Regions from separate parts of the Paenibacillus sp. FSL H7-0323 genome, predicted to be linked through region 1. Evidence: a T-box and tRNA genes for the amino acid it is inferred to sense, from the RefSeq annotation. Region 1 holds a T-box; the other holds one or more tRNA genes.

Evidence for each region. A T-box is a leader RNA that pairs with one kind of tRNA and senses whether it is charged. The one in region 1 lies ahead of pheS (phenylalanine--tRNA ligase subunit alpha), so its partner is inferred to be a tRNA-Phe.
Region 2: it has a tRNA-Phe gene. The T-box ahead of pheS (phenylalanine--tRNA ligase subunit alpha) is inferred to sense a tRNA for this amino acid. The anticodon was not compared.

Annotation. Positions count from the first base shown of each region.
Region 1 covers NZ_JBBODB010000001.1:6,800,860-6,807,162, forward strand. The annotation lists gene MHH89_RS30215 (hypothetical protein) at 1-2,010, opposite strand, end outside; T-box leader at 2,276-2,561, shown strand; gene pheS (phenylalanine--tRNA ligase subunit alpha) at 2,622-3,656, shown strand; gene pheT (phenylalanine--tRNA ligase subunit beta) at 3,775-6,219, shown strand.
Region 2 covers NZ_JBBODB010000001.1:5,024,209-5,030,511, reverse strand. The annotation lists gene MHH89_RS22780 (ABC transporter ATP-binding protein) at 1-506, opposite strand, end outside; gene MHH89_RS22775 (PucR family transcriptional regulator) at 618-1,712, opposite strand; tRNA gene MHH89_RS22770 (tRNA-Lys) at 1,862-1,934, opposite strand; tRNA gene MHH89_RS22765 (tRNA-Tyr) at 1,940-2,025, opposite strand; tRNA gene MHH89_RS22760 (tRNA-Phe) at 2,034-2,106, opposite strand; tRNA gene MHH89_RS22755 (tRNA-Asp) at 2,169-2,246, opposite strand; tRNA gene MHH89_RS22750 (tRNA-Thr) at 2,261-2,336, opposite strand; tRNA gene MHH89_RS22745 (tRNA-Val) at 2,369-2,444, opposite strand; tRNA gene MHH89_RS22740 (tRNA-Met) at 2,453-2,529, opposite strand; tRNA gene MHH89_RS22735 (tRNA-Ser) at 2,560-2,651, opposite strand; rRNA gene MHH89_RS22730 (23S ribosomal RNA) at 2,734-5,659, opposite strand; tRNA gene MHH89_RS22725 (tRNA-Ala) at 5,799-5,874, opposite strand; tRNA gene MHH89_RS22720 (tRNA-Ile) at 5,899-5,975, opposite strand; rRNA gene rrf (5S ribosomal RNA) at 6,022-6,138, opposite strand; rRNA gene MHH89_RS22710 (16S ribosomal RNA) at 6,263-6,303, opposite strand, start outside.

The DNA of each region.
Region 1 (6,303 bases):
GATGTATAGGACAAGGTTCGCTGGATCTATACCGAGAGGGAGCTTACTCCAGAGGGTGACCAGACTTTTTCCGTTAGGACTGGTGGAGGTTTTGGACTGGGTGACTTCGGCTTCATAATATTGATTGTCTTGTGTTTTGTAATAGGCTACGAGTTGAGCCTGTTCGGATTTACGCGATTCCTCACTGTTCATTTCTAGTTCTGTGTACAAGAGATTTGAATCTGTACCTGGGTACACGAGGGTCCGGCGTACAAGTAATTCCGCTTTTTTACCTTCAAGCTCAAGATGGAAAGAATTTTCAGCTGCAACACTCTGTACCCGGCTGTCCAGTTGGGTAGTACTTAGAGAAAGGAAGTTAAGCTTACTTTCACCTGAAGTTTCTTGCAGGGTGATTTTTAATTGATTGAAAGTATAGCTATAAGGAACATTGGCTACGACATACACAGCAGCCGATTCATTTGGACCGAGGATGGTTTGCGTACTTTCTGAGACAACCTGGGAAGTGCTGCTGATGTCACTTTCTCCAGCTTTGACGACACTTGTAAGCGCAGGAAGCTGAACAGAGGTTGATTTAGTGTTGCGGATGTTGATTTTAGCTACGATCTGGTCTTTGTCGGACCAAGGGAGTCTTTGAATGTTTGCAATTTTGACAACAAATGTACCGTGACTGTTCTCAATGGGGTATTCCGTGTCCTGCCAATTGTTAGTTTGCAGCGTGTAAGGGATCTGATAATAGGCGGTAGGAAAAATGATCTTGCCTTCAGCAGCCGGCTCAGTCATTTGCAGCTGCAATGTTCCTTGATTGAGTGTGAGTGGTACATCTGCGCTGAGTTCAATAATCTTTTCTTCAAGCGGTTTCAATGTTAGGCTGGCAAAATCCTTCGTATCCACCGGAAAGCTATACCCTTCAGCGGCTTTAATAGCAAGTTCATAGGCAGGCACATTCACCGCTTTGTTGCCGCTATTTTTGATGCGGAACTGTAGTGTCCACTTTGCGTTGCCATTGTCAGCATAGACGTTAGCCGTTTTCAACTGTGTTTCGACTGTATTATTGCTGATTGTAAGCTTCTTCGTGACATTGCTGGCTACGACAAGATCCGGTGTTGTTGCAGCGGGGAGATTGTAGGCGACAACCGGCAAAGCTATTTTTAATGAGGCATCTTCTCCGGCAAATTGCAGCGCCATGTTGTCTGTCTTCATATAAGAAGGGATTTCCGTCAAATAGTAGATCGTCTTCTTTTCCTGAGGCTGTACTTTATAGCTGGTGCTGGTGTCATCAAGTGCGAGTTCAAATACAGATCCTCCAGCGGAAGCGAGGTATCCTTTAAGTCCAGTATCACTGAGTACCTTGGTTCCTTGATTAGTGAAGCTAACGCCAACCTTGGCATAGACCTTACCGTTATATTTATAAATTTGCAGGCTCTCTGCCTTGGTGGTTACAGGGAGATTGTTTAGGGTGATCTTTTTACTCTGCCCTCTGGCGACAGCTTGTGAATATCCTGTTGGTACGGTGAAGTTCCCTAGCTTTTTTTGATAATCGGTGGTGTTGAAGTCCCATCCGTACAATGAAATTTTGACCCCGTTTAAAGAGGTGGATTTGCCGATGTTTACATAGTAGGTGATAGATTGACTGCTTTTCGCGGCAATGGATTTGATGGTTGCACTGCTGGTAATAGGGCTTCCTTGAATAACTGTACCGCCGCTAGTAGTTACTTTGGAGAAAAAGTCCACCAGATTGAGGCTAGCGTTGCTTCCATTAGAGTAGCTGAGTGTGTATGTAAGAATATTTCCGCCATCCTGAGTTAATAAGCTGACATCCGTCAGCTTTGCGCTGATGTTAGTCTTCAAGGCTATGGAGCCTAGTTTATCCAGAGCGGATACGGAAGCTGTTGTTGCTATTTTGGTGGATGTAGTCCCGGCCCAAGCGGTATGAGCACCATACGCTGCAGATTGGCTAAGTACAGCTGTGCTTAGCAGCACCGCGGCTACTTTTATTCTCCGTACATGCATTTGATTTCCTCCCAATAGGATAGTTAATAGTCTGCGAAGGTGCACCCGAGTGGATAAGCAAGCCTTCCTAGTAATGGAAATTATCAAGCCCCGCTGAATGTTAGCTGAAAAAAAGTTGGAAAAATGGCTCTGAAGCTTAAAGCCAGCTTAAAAGAAGATAAAAATTAGCCTAATTTTGTCCAGCTTGTCAAAACGACAGATTTTGCATATAATAAAGAGACATATCTCTTGTAGTAAAGAGATACCTGACAATTAGCATGAATTGTGAAATGCAGTGATGGAGAAGAGTACACAGTGCCTGACTTACAGGGAGGAGACGCCGCGGATTGAGAGCGTTTCTAAGAAGCAGAGCTGTCGAAGTTCACTCCGGAGCAGTTCCCTGAATTCCTTAAGCTGTCTAATAGGGAAGGGTAGGGGATACCGGTCACAGACCGTTATTTCTGTATAAAGTGAGATAGGTATCTGTCCAGCCAAAAGAGGGAATGAAGCTCTTAAGGGGAACAGATCAGCTTGTCTAACAAGGGTGGTACCACGGTCTTTTCGTCCCTTACCGGGAGGAAAGGCCTTTTTTTGTTGAACTAGACAATGATTGAAGGGGGCTGTACACGGCCATGAAAGAGAAGTTGGAAGCATTGAAGGTTGAAGCGCTGGCTAAGCTGCAGGAGGTTATGGATCCGCAGGTACTAAATGATCTAAGAGTGAAGTATCTCGGTAAAAAAGGTGAGCTTACAGAGGTTCTGCGCGGTATGGGAGGACTTAGTGCTGAGGAACGTCCGGTAATCGGGCAAGTAGCGAATCAGGTTCGCAGTGCTATTGAGGAGATTATCGGCGCGAAGCAGGAGGCTTTTCAAGAGCAGGAAACCCAGCAACGTCTGCAGGCTGAAAAAGTAGACGTAACCTTACCGGGTCGCCGTATGCAGCAAGGGGGCATTCACCCGCTTAGCAGAGTCGTACAGGAGATTGAGGATATTTTTATCGGCATGGGCTACCGTGTAGCTGAAGGCCCGGAAGTAGAGACCGATTATTATAACTTTGAAGCTCTAAATTTGCCTAAGAATCACCCGGCACGTGATATGCAGGATTCTTTCTATTTAACGGATGACCTGTTAATGCGCACACAAACCTCGCCGGTACAGATTCGTACTATGCAGGCTATGAACGGTGAAGCTCCGGTAAAAATCATCTGCCCGGGTAAAGTATTCCGCCGTGATGATGATGATGCAACGCATTCCTTCCAGTTCCACCAAATCGAAGGTTTGGTCATTGGAAGTAACATTCGAATGAGTGATCTGAAGGGCACCCTGCAACAATTTGTGCAGGAGATGTTTGGACCGAATACAGGCATTCGTCTTCGTCCGAGCTTTTTCCCATTCACTGAGCCAAGTGTTGAAGTAGATGTAAGCTGCTTCAAATGTGGCGGCGATGGCTGCAGACTATGCAAGCAAAGCGGATGGTTAGAAATCCTTGGCGCAGGTATGGTGCATCCAAATGTACTGAAAATGGGTGGCTATGATCCTGCTGAGTACAGCGGCTTCGCTTTCGGAATGGGTGTAGAGCGGATTGCAATGCTTAAATACGGCATCGATGACATCCGACATTTCTATAGTAATGACATGAGTTTTGTGAAGCAATTCAAGGGCGTTTAGTTTTTGTGGGCGCGCTGGCTGATAGTGGCGGAGAATGGCTTTGGAGCGTTCTCCCACAGGAAGCAGCGCGAACAACAGTGAAATAAATACATCTGAAACATAAAGGAAGTGAGCGGATATGAAAGTATCAACCGGATGGTTGGCTGATTATACATCGATTGAAGGAGTAACCGCCGAACAGCTAGCGGAGAAGATTACCGCTGCCGGCATTGAGATTGACGGCGTAGAGCGCCGCAATAAAGGCATTTCCGGCATCGTAACCGGCTATGTGAAATCAAAGGAAAAACATCCTGATGCAGACAAGCTGAACGTATGTATCGTGGATGTGGGCCAAGATGAGGAGCTACAAATCGTTTGCGGCGCAAAAAATGTAGCTGCAGGTCAAACTGTACCTGTAGCAATGGTTGGCGCAAAGCTGCCAGGACTGGATATCAAAAAAGCCAAGCTGCGCGGTGTCCTGTCGCAAGGAATGATCTGTTCGGCCAAAGAATTGGGACTGAATGATAAATTGCTTCCAAAAGAGCAACAAGAAGGTATTCTTGTGCTGCCTGAAGGGACAGAGATTGGTCAGGATATTTCCAAGGTCCTCGGCTTAGATGACGAGATTCTGGAATTCGATCTGACTCCGAACCGTTCAGATTGCCTCAGCATGATTGGTGCTGCTTATGAAGTAAGTGCAATTCTTGGGCGTGAAGTTAAATTACCTGATCCAAAAAGCGAAATGATTGAGATCAGTGGTCCTGCTGCGGATTCCATTTCCGTCAAGATTGAAGATGAAGAATACTGCAGCCATTATGCAGTTCGTTATATTGCAGGTGTTAAACCTGCACCATCACCGCTGTGGATTCAGAATCGTCTGATGGCTGCTGGGGTTCGTCCAATTAATAATATTGTGGACATTACCAATTATGTGATGCTGGAATATGGACAGCCGCTGCATGCTTTTGATGCAGATAAAGTACAAGGTGGAGAACTCGGCGTTCGTCTTGCCCATGAAGGTGAAGTTTTGGTTACACTTGACGGTCAAGAGCGTAAGCTAGAGCCGCAAATGCTCGTTATCGCTGATGGAGTAAAAGCTGTAGGTCTGGCCGGAGTAATGGGTGGACGGGATACAGAGGTTACTGCTGAGACGGTAAACCTTGTTTTGGAATCTGCTAAGTTTGATGGAGGAACGATTCGTAAAACCTCGCGTCAATTGGGACTTCGCTCGGAAGCCTCCCTTCGTTTCGAGAAGGAAGTGGATCCAAGTGCAGTTATTCCTGCATTGAACCGTGCAGCCGTACTGATTGCACGTTATGCTGGCGGATCGGTCCATGAAGGCATCGTGCAAGCAGGAACTGACGCTGTTCAAGAGAAGGTTCTCACCTTGTCCTTAGAGAAACTGAATCGTTATCTGGGAACGGATTTGTCCTTGTTGGAAGTGAAGACATTGTTTGGCCGTCTACATTTCAAATGTGGAGATACCGCACAAGGGCTGATTGAAGTTCAAGTCCCAACCAGACGTGGCGATATCAGCTATGATGTTGATCTTATTGAAGAAATTGCCCGCCTGTACGGGTATGACAATATTCCAACGACTCTAATTGAAGGAATTACAACGCCAGGAGCACTAACTCACAAGCAAGCGCTCCGTCGTGAACTGCGTCGCCTATTGTCACATGGCGGTTACCAAGAGGTGATGGGTTACTCCTTCATCCAGCCGCAACAAAGCACAATGTTCCCTGAGTTATCAGAAGGAGCAGTAGCGGTGAAGCTGGCTATGCCGATGAGTGAAGAACGCAGCGTACTGCGTACCAGCCTTCTACCACAACTCTTGGATATTGCCAGCTACAATACCAATCGTCGTCAAAGCGACTTGGCATTGTTTGAAATCGGCAACGTCTTCTTCACGGATGAAGAACAGTTGACTCGTCAGCCACGCGAACTGCCGGTGCTGGGGCTGCTGCTTAGCGGAAGCTTAACAGTGAAGCAATGGAATGTTTCGGCACAGCCTGTGGACTTCTTTGATTTGAAGGGTGCGCTGGAAACTGTATTTGCTCATTTAGGGCTGACCGATAAAATCGTCTATGTAGGAGATAGTCCAGAAGGATATCATCCTGGGCGTTCCGCGTCGGTATATTTACTCGGAAACGAGGGTCGTGTGAAGATCGGAACGATGGGACAGATTCATCCGGATCTGCAAAGACAGCTGGATCTGGTGGATACTTATGCGGCAGAAATTTTATTGCAGCCGTTATATGAAAGTGCGCAAAGCCGTTTGCAATATAATGAGCTTCCGCGTTTCCCAGGAATGGAGCGGGATATTGCTGTGGTCGTGGATTCCGCTGTACCAGCGGGCGATCTGCTAGCTTCCATCCGCGATAACGGAGGTTCTTTGCTCCAGTCCGTACAGGTATTTGACGTTTATACTGGTGGTAAGCTGGAGAATGGAAAGAAGAGCATCGCGATCTCACTGCTGTATCGTCATAGTGAACATACACTGACTGATGAGGAAGTAGGAGAGGTGCATGAGAAGGTATTAGCATCTCTTCAACAAACTTTTGGTGCAGAATTAAGAAAGTAGCAGGAATTGTGTAAAGCCGCAGCGAATCCATTTAGAAACTGAGATTCGCTGCGGCTTTTTCTAGGTAGAGTGCAAAGCGGAGAA
Region 2 (6,303 bases), 1.8 Mb from region 1:
TTAGCATCCAAGTTGGAAAGAGGCTCATCCATCAAGAAGACTTGTGGATCACGTACGATAGCGCGTCCCAAAGCGACACGTTGGCGTTGACCACCGGAAAGTGCTTTTGGTTTACGATCTAGCAAATGCTCGATATCGAGAATTCTAGCAGCTTCACGTACTTTCTTGTCGATTTCATCTTTCTTCACTTTACGAAGTTTCAAACCGAAAGCCATGTTTTGGTATACGCTCATATGCGGATACAGGGCGTAGGATTGGAATACCATCGCGATATCGCGGTCTTTAGGTGCAACGTCGTTGACTACACGATCGCCAATGTACATTTTACCTTCGGAGATTTCTTCCAGACCAGCGATCATACGCAAAGTTGTGGATTTACCGCATCCGGATGGTCCAACCAATACTAGAAATTCCTTATCTTTAATATCAAGATTGATATCCATTACTGTTGCTTTATCTGAACCCGGGTATTTTTTGAAAATATGCTCTAAACGTACGCCTGCCATTGTATTTCCCCCTCGAGTTAATTATTGATTAATTGAAAAATTCTTTTTTCCTTGTACATTTATATTACCCTAGACGGGACACGGTGGCTATTTGTAACGTTCACAAAAAACCTATTTCCTTTTCGTCACTTTATACAAAAGCATAGTAAGCTTCACAATAGCAGCGTCCCCAAAGCTACGCACATCGGCACCCGTCTCCTGTTTTATCTTGTCCAGACGGTATAAAAGCGTGTTGCGATGAATATATAGCTTCTTGGCTGTTTCACTTACATTACAATCCATCTCAAAAAACGTCTCCAGGGTCATCAGCATCTCTTTATCCGATAATACGGAAGAATAGTCGCCAATCTGTCCAAGTAACTGTTTACGCCGTGCATCAGGAATGCTGTTAACCAAACGTTCCAAATGCAGCTCCCAAGGTAAATGAATATATTCACCCACTTGGAAAATACGTCCGAGTACAATAGTCTCCCTCAGCAAGGCCACGGATCCCGTCAATCCCTTAACAGGAACGATAGCCGGAGCTACAGCCAAATGGAATACACCTACCCATTCGCTGGCTATCAGTTCGTGTAAACCCATACTGGTCTGAGCCAGAATTTCATCTACACTCTCTTCTTCCTCATCCTTATCATCTCCGCCCGTGAGTAGTTCCTTCCGGGCCAATATTAACCATTCTTTTTCTTGAAGAGGTATAAGCAGAATTTCATTCTCAAAATAGCTGCGCAGCAGCTTCATTAAGGAACGATAAGTGATCTGCGGGCTATGTGCATTCTCACTGCTAAGTAGGAATGGAACCATATCTCCGAATAAACGTCCCTTTAGAGCCATCTCATCGGGTATCTCAGAGTCATTTTTCTCTTGCTCAAGTTCGGTGTTCAACCAGGTACCCAGCTGCCGAGCCTCCGCTTCCCCTTCTTCTCTAACCCCAGTAGCTTTTAGTGCAATTGCAAAGTTTCGAACTGCATAATTCACTAATTGTATTTCCAAAGAGTTAAGTCCATCCAATTCCACCCAGACAGCGGTTACACGTCCATCAGTCTCATATAATGGTGCCCAAAGATGACCTTCATGGATTACCGGCTGTTCTTGTGCTTCCAATCCCAGGCTAAAAAGAGAAGCTGAATGTTGCCTCCCTAACTGCTTGATTCCGGTTTTCTTTCCGGTGAGCTGCTCTAACTTTTTTCGCAATGTTTCGCTATCCATAGTCACCATACTCCACCACTTTTGCTCTTTTCGCCTATTTTAGCATATTCTCTAATATTATGTTAATCACTGCAGCAGCGCGCTACTATAATACGACATAAAAACACAAAAAAAGCCACCACCCTAAGGTGATGACTTTCTGTTTGGGATGAGCCATGAAGGACTCGAACCTTCGACACCCTGATTAAAAGTCAGGTGCTCTACCAACTGAGCTAATGGCTCATAAATGGTGGGGGATGATGGATTCGAACCACCGAACACGTACGTGAGCAGATTTACAGTCTGATGCGTTTGGCCACTTCGCTAATCCCCCAAAAAAGGTGGCTCGGGACGGAATCGAACCGCCGACACGAGGATTTTCAGTCCTCTGCTCTACCGACTGAGCTACCGAGCCATAAGATTACATGACAATTAAGCGGAAAAGTCTTACACTTCCCACTCATTTTGTGGAAAAAATGGCGGAACCGACGGGATTCGAACCCGCGGTCTCCTGCGTGACAGGCAGGCATGTTAGGCCAACTACACCACGGTTCCGCATTAATTAAAAATGGTGCCGGCGAGAGGACTTGAACCCCCAACCTACTGATTACAAGTCAGTTGCTCTACCAGTTGAGCTACACCGGCACGGTGTAAAAGCAATTCTAAAAAGATGAAAATGGTGGAGGCTGAGGGGATCGAACCCCCGACCCTCTGCTTGTAAGGCAGATGCTCTCCCAGCTGAGCTAAGCCTCCAGGTATTATGGTAGCGGCGAAGGGGATCGAACCCCCGACCTCACGGGTATGAACCGTACGCTCTAGCCAGCTGAGCTACACCGCCACAATAATTAGTATTGCTATGGATTGAAAATGGCGGAGAGAGTGGGATTCGAACCCACGCACCGCTTACGCAGTCTAACCCCTTAGCAGAGGGTCCCCTTATAGCCACTTGGGTATCTCTCCAAACGATATCAGTACCACAGCAATCCAAACAGGAATTTGACTCCCTGAAAACTGAATCCGAAACGAATCTGCATTTTAAGTATAGGATAAGCCCTCGACCGATTAGTATTGGTCAGCTCCATGCATTGCTGCACTTCCACCTCCAACCTATCTACCTCGTCGTCTTCAAGGGGTCTTACTAATTGGGAAATCTCATCTTGAGGGGGGCTTCACGCTTAGATGCTTTCAGCGCTTATCCCGTCCGTACGTAGCTACCCAGCCATGCTCCTGGCGGAACAACTGGTGCACCAGCGGTACGTCCATCCCGGTCCTCTCGTACTAAGGACAGCTCCTCTCAAATTTCCTGCGCCCACGACAGATAGGGACCGAACTGTCTCACGACGTTCTGAACCCAGCTCGCGTACCGCTTTAATGGGCGAACAGCCCAACCCTTGGGACCTACTTCAGCCCCAGGATGCGATGAGCCGACATCGAGGTGCCAAACCTCCCCGTCGATGTGGACTCTTGGGGGAGATAAGCCTGTTATCCCCAGGGTAGCTTTTATCCGTTGAGCGATGGCCCTTCCATGCGGTACCACCGGATCACTAAGTCCGACTTTCGTCCCTGCTCGACTTGTAGGTCTCGCAGTCAAGCTCCCTTATGCCTTTGCACTCTGCGAATGATTTCCAACCATTCTGAGGGAACCTTGGAACGCCTCCGTTACTCTTTAGGAGGCGACCGCCCCAGTCAAACTGCCCGCCTGACACGGTCCCCGTACCCGGTAAGGGTACTAGGTTAGAACCTAGATACGATCAGGGTGGTATCCCAACGGCGCCTCCACCGAAGCTTGCGCTCCGATTTCTACGGCTCCCACCTATCCTGTACAGATCGTACCCAAATTCAATATCAAGCTGCAGTAAAGCTCCATGGGGTCTTTCCGTCTTGTCGCGGGTAACCTGCATCTTCACAGGTATTAAAATTTCACCGGATCTCTCGTTGAGACAGCGCCCAAGTCGTTACGCCATTCGTGCGGGTCAGAATTTACCTGACAAGGAATTTCGCTACCTTAGGACCGTTATAGTTACGGCCGCCGTTTACTGGGGCTTCGGTTCATAGCTTCGGGTTACCCCTAACCACTCCCCTTAACCTTCCAGCACCGGGCAGGCGTCAGCCCGTATACTTCGCCTTGCGGCTTCGCACAGACCTGTGTTTTTGCTAAACAGTCGCTTGGGCCTTTTCACTGCGGCCCCCTCGTGCTATTCACACTACCGGGGCACCCCTTCTCCCGAAGTTACGGGGTCATTTTGCCGAGTTCCTTAACGAGAGTTCTTCCGCGCGCCTTAGAATTCTCTTCTCGCCTACCTGTGTCGGTTTGCGGTACGGGCACCTTCTCCTGGCTAGAGGCTTTTCTTGGCAGTGTGAGATCATGACCTTCGCTACTATAATTTTCGCTCCCCATCACAGCCCAGCCTTATTGATGTGCGGATTTGCCTACACATCAGCCTCACTGCTTAGACGGACATCCATCAGTCCGCGTCACTACCCTCCTGCGTCACCCCATCGCTCATAGCGGATTACGGTGGTACAGTAATTTCAAACTGTTGTCCTTCGACTACGCCTTTCGGCCTCGCCTTAGGTCCCGACTTACCCTGAGCGGACGAGCCTTCCTCAGGAAACCTTGGGCTTTCGGCGGATCAGATTCTCACTGATCTTTTCGTTACTCATACCGGCATTCTCACTTGTGTAGTGTCCAGCGCTCTTTTCAGTACACCTTCAACCCCTACACAACGCTCCCCTACCCCAGATACATAGTATCTAGCCATAGCTTCGGTGGTGTGTTTAGCCCCGTTACATTTTCGGCGCAGAGTCACTCGACCAGTGAGCTATTACGCACTCTTTCAATGGTGGCTGCTTCTAAGCCAACATCCTGGTTGTCTGTGCAACTCCACATCCTTTCCCACTTAACACACACTTGGGGACCTTAGCTGATGGTCTGGGCTGTTTCCCTTTTGACAATGGATCTTAGCACTCACTGTCTGACTCCCGGCAATAAGTATATGGCATTCGGAGTTTGACTGAGCTTGGTAATCCTTGCGGACCCCGCACCCAATCAGTGCTCTACCTCCACTACTCTTATACCGAGGCTAGCCCTAAAGCTATTTCGGGGAGAACCAGCTATCTCCGAGTTCGATTGGAATTTCTCCGCTACCCCCACCTCATCCCCGCACTTTTCAACGTACGTGGGTTCGGGCCTCCAGTGCGTGTTACCGCACCTTCACCCTGGACAGGGGTAGATCACACGGTTTCGGGTCTACGTCCACATACTCAATCGCCCTATTCAGACTCGCTTTCGCTGCGGCTCCACCTTCTCGGCTTAACCTTGCATGTTAAACGTAACTCGCCGGTTCATTCTACAAAAGGCACGCCATCACCCATAGATCGGGCTCTGACTTTTTGTAAGCACACGGTTTCAGGTTCTATTTCACTCCCCTTCCGGGGTGCTTTTCACCTTTCCCTCACGGTACTGTTTCACTATCGGTCGCCAGGTAGTATTTAGCCTTAGCAGATGGTCCTGCTGGATTCATACGGGGTTTCACGTGCCCCGCACTACTCGGGATCCGTCTCGGAGAGAACACAGTTTAGGTTACAGGGCTTTTACCTCTATCGCGGGCCTTTCCAGACCTCTTCACCTACCATATTCCTTTGTAACTCCATGTGAGACGTCCCACAACCCCTAAGAGCAAGCTCTTAGGTTTAGGCTGTTCCGCGTTCGCTCGCCGCTACTGACGGAATCACTATTGTTTTCTCTTCCTCAGGGTACTTAGATGTTTCAGTTCCCCTGGTCTGCCTCTACACACCCTATGTATTCAGGTATGAGTAACTGCGAATTACCACAGCTGGGTTTCCCCATTCGGACACCCCCGGATCAAAGCTTGCTTACAGCTCCCCGAGGCAGTTTCGTTGTTCGCCACGTCCTTCGTCGGCTCCTGGCGCCTAGGCATCCTCCGTGTGCTCTTATTAGCTTAACCTTGATTCTTCCGAAGAAAAATCTCACTAATAACATTTACTTGTTTGCACAAGTTGCTAAAAGATGTTCTAAAACGCAAATTCGTTTCGGTATCCAGTTTTCAAGGATCAAGTTGAAAAAGTTATTCATTTAAAAATTTATGGTGGAGCCAAGCGGGATCGAACCGCTGACCTCCTGCTTGCAAGGCAGGCGCTCTCCCAGCTGAGCTATGGCCCCATAAAATTACTCTATAATGTTATATGGTGGGCCTTGGTGGACTCGAACCACCGACCTCACCCTTATCAGAGGTGCGCTCTAACCAACTGAGCTAAAAGCCCATATAACATATATAACATTGTGAATCAACCAATGAATTGGTTGTCCGCTTGGCAACGTCCTACTCTCCCAGGACCCTTCGGTCCAAGTACCATCGGCGCTGGAGGGCTTAACGGTCGTGTTCGGGATGGGTACGTGTGGAACCCCTCCGCTATCGCCACCAAACGCATACGAAAGAGACTTGCTCTTTCAAAACTGAACACGAGTGAGTGTTCGAACCCGAGGGTTCTATTGTGGAAGCTTAGCTTCCGATTTGAATGTTCTCATTGCAGAGAACGATTCTCCATAGAAAGGAGGTGATCCAGCCGCACCTTCCGATACGGCTACCTT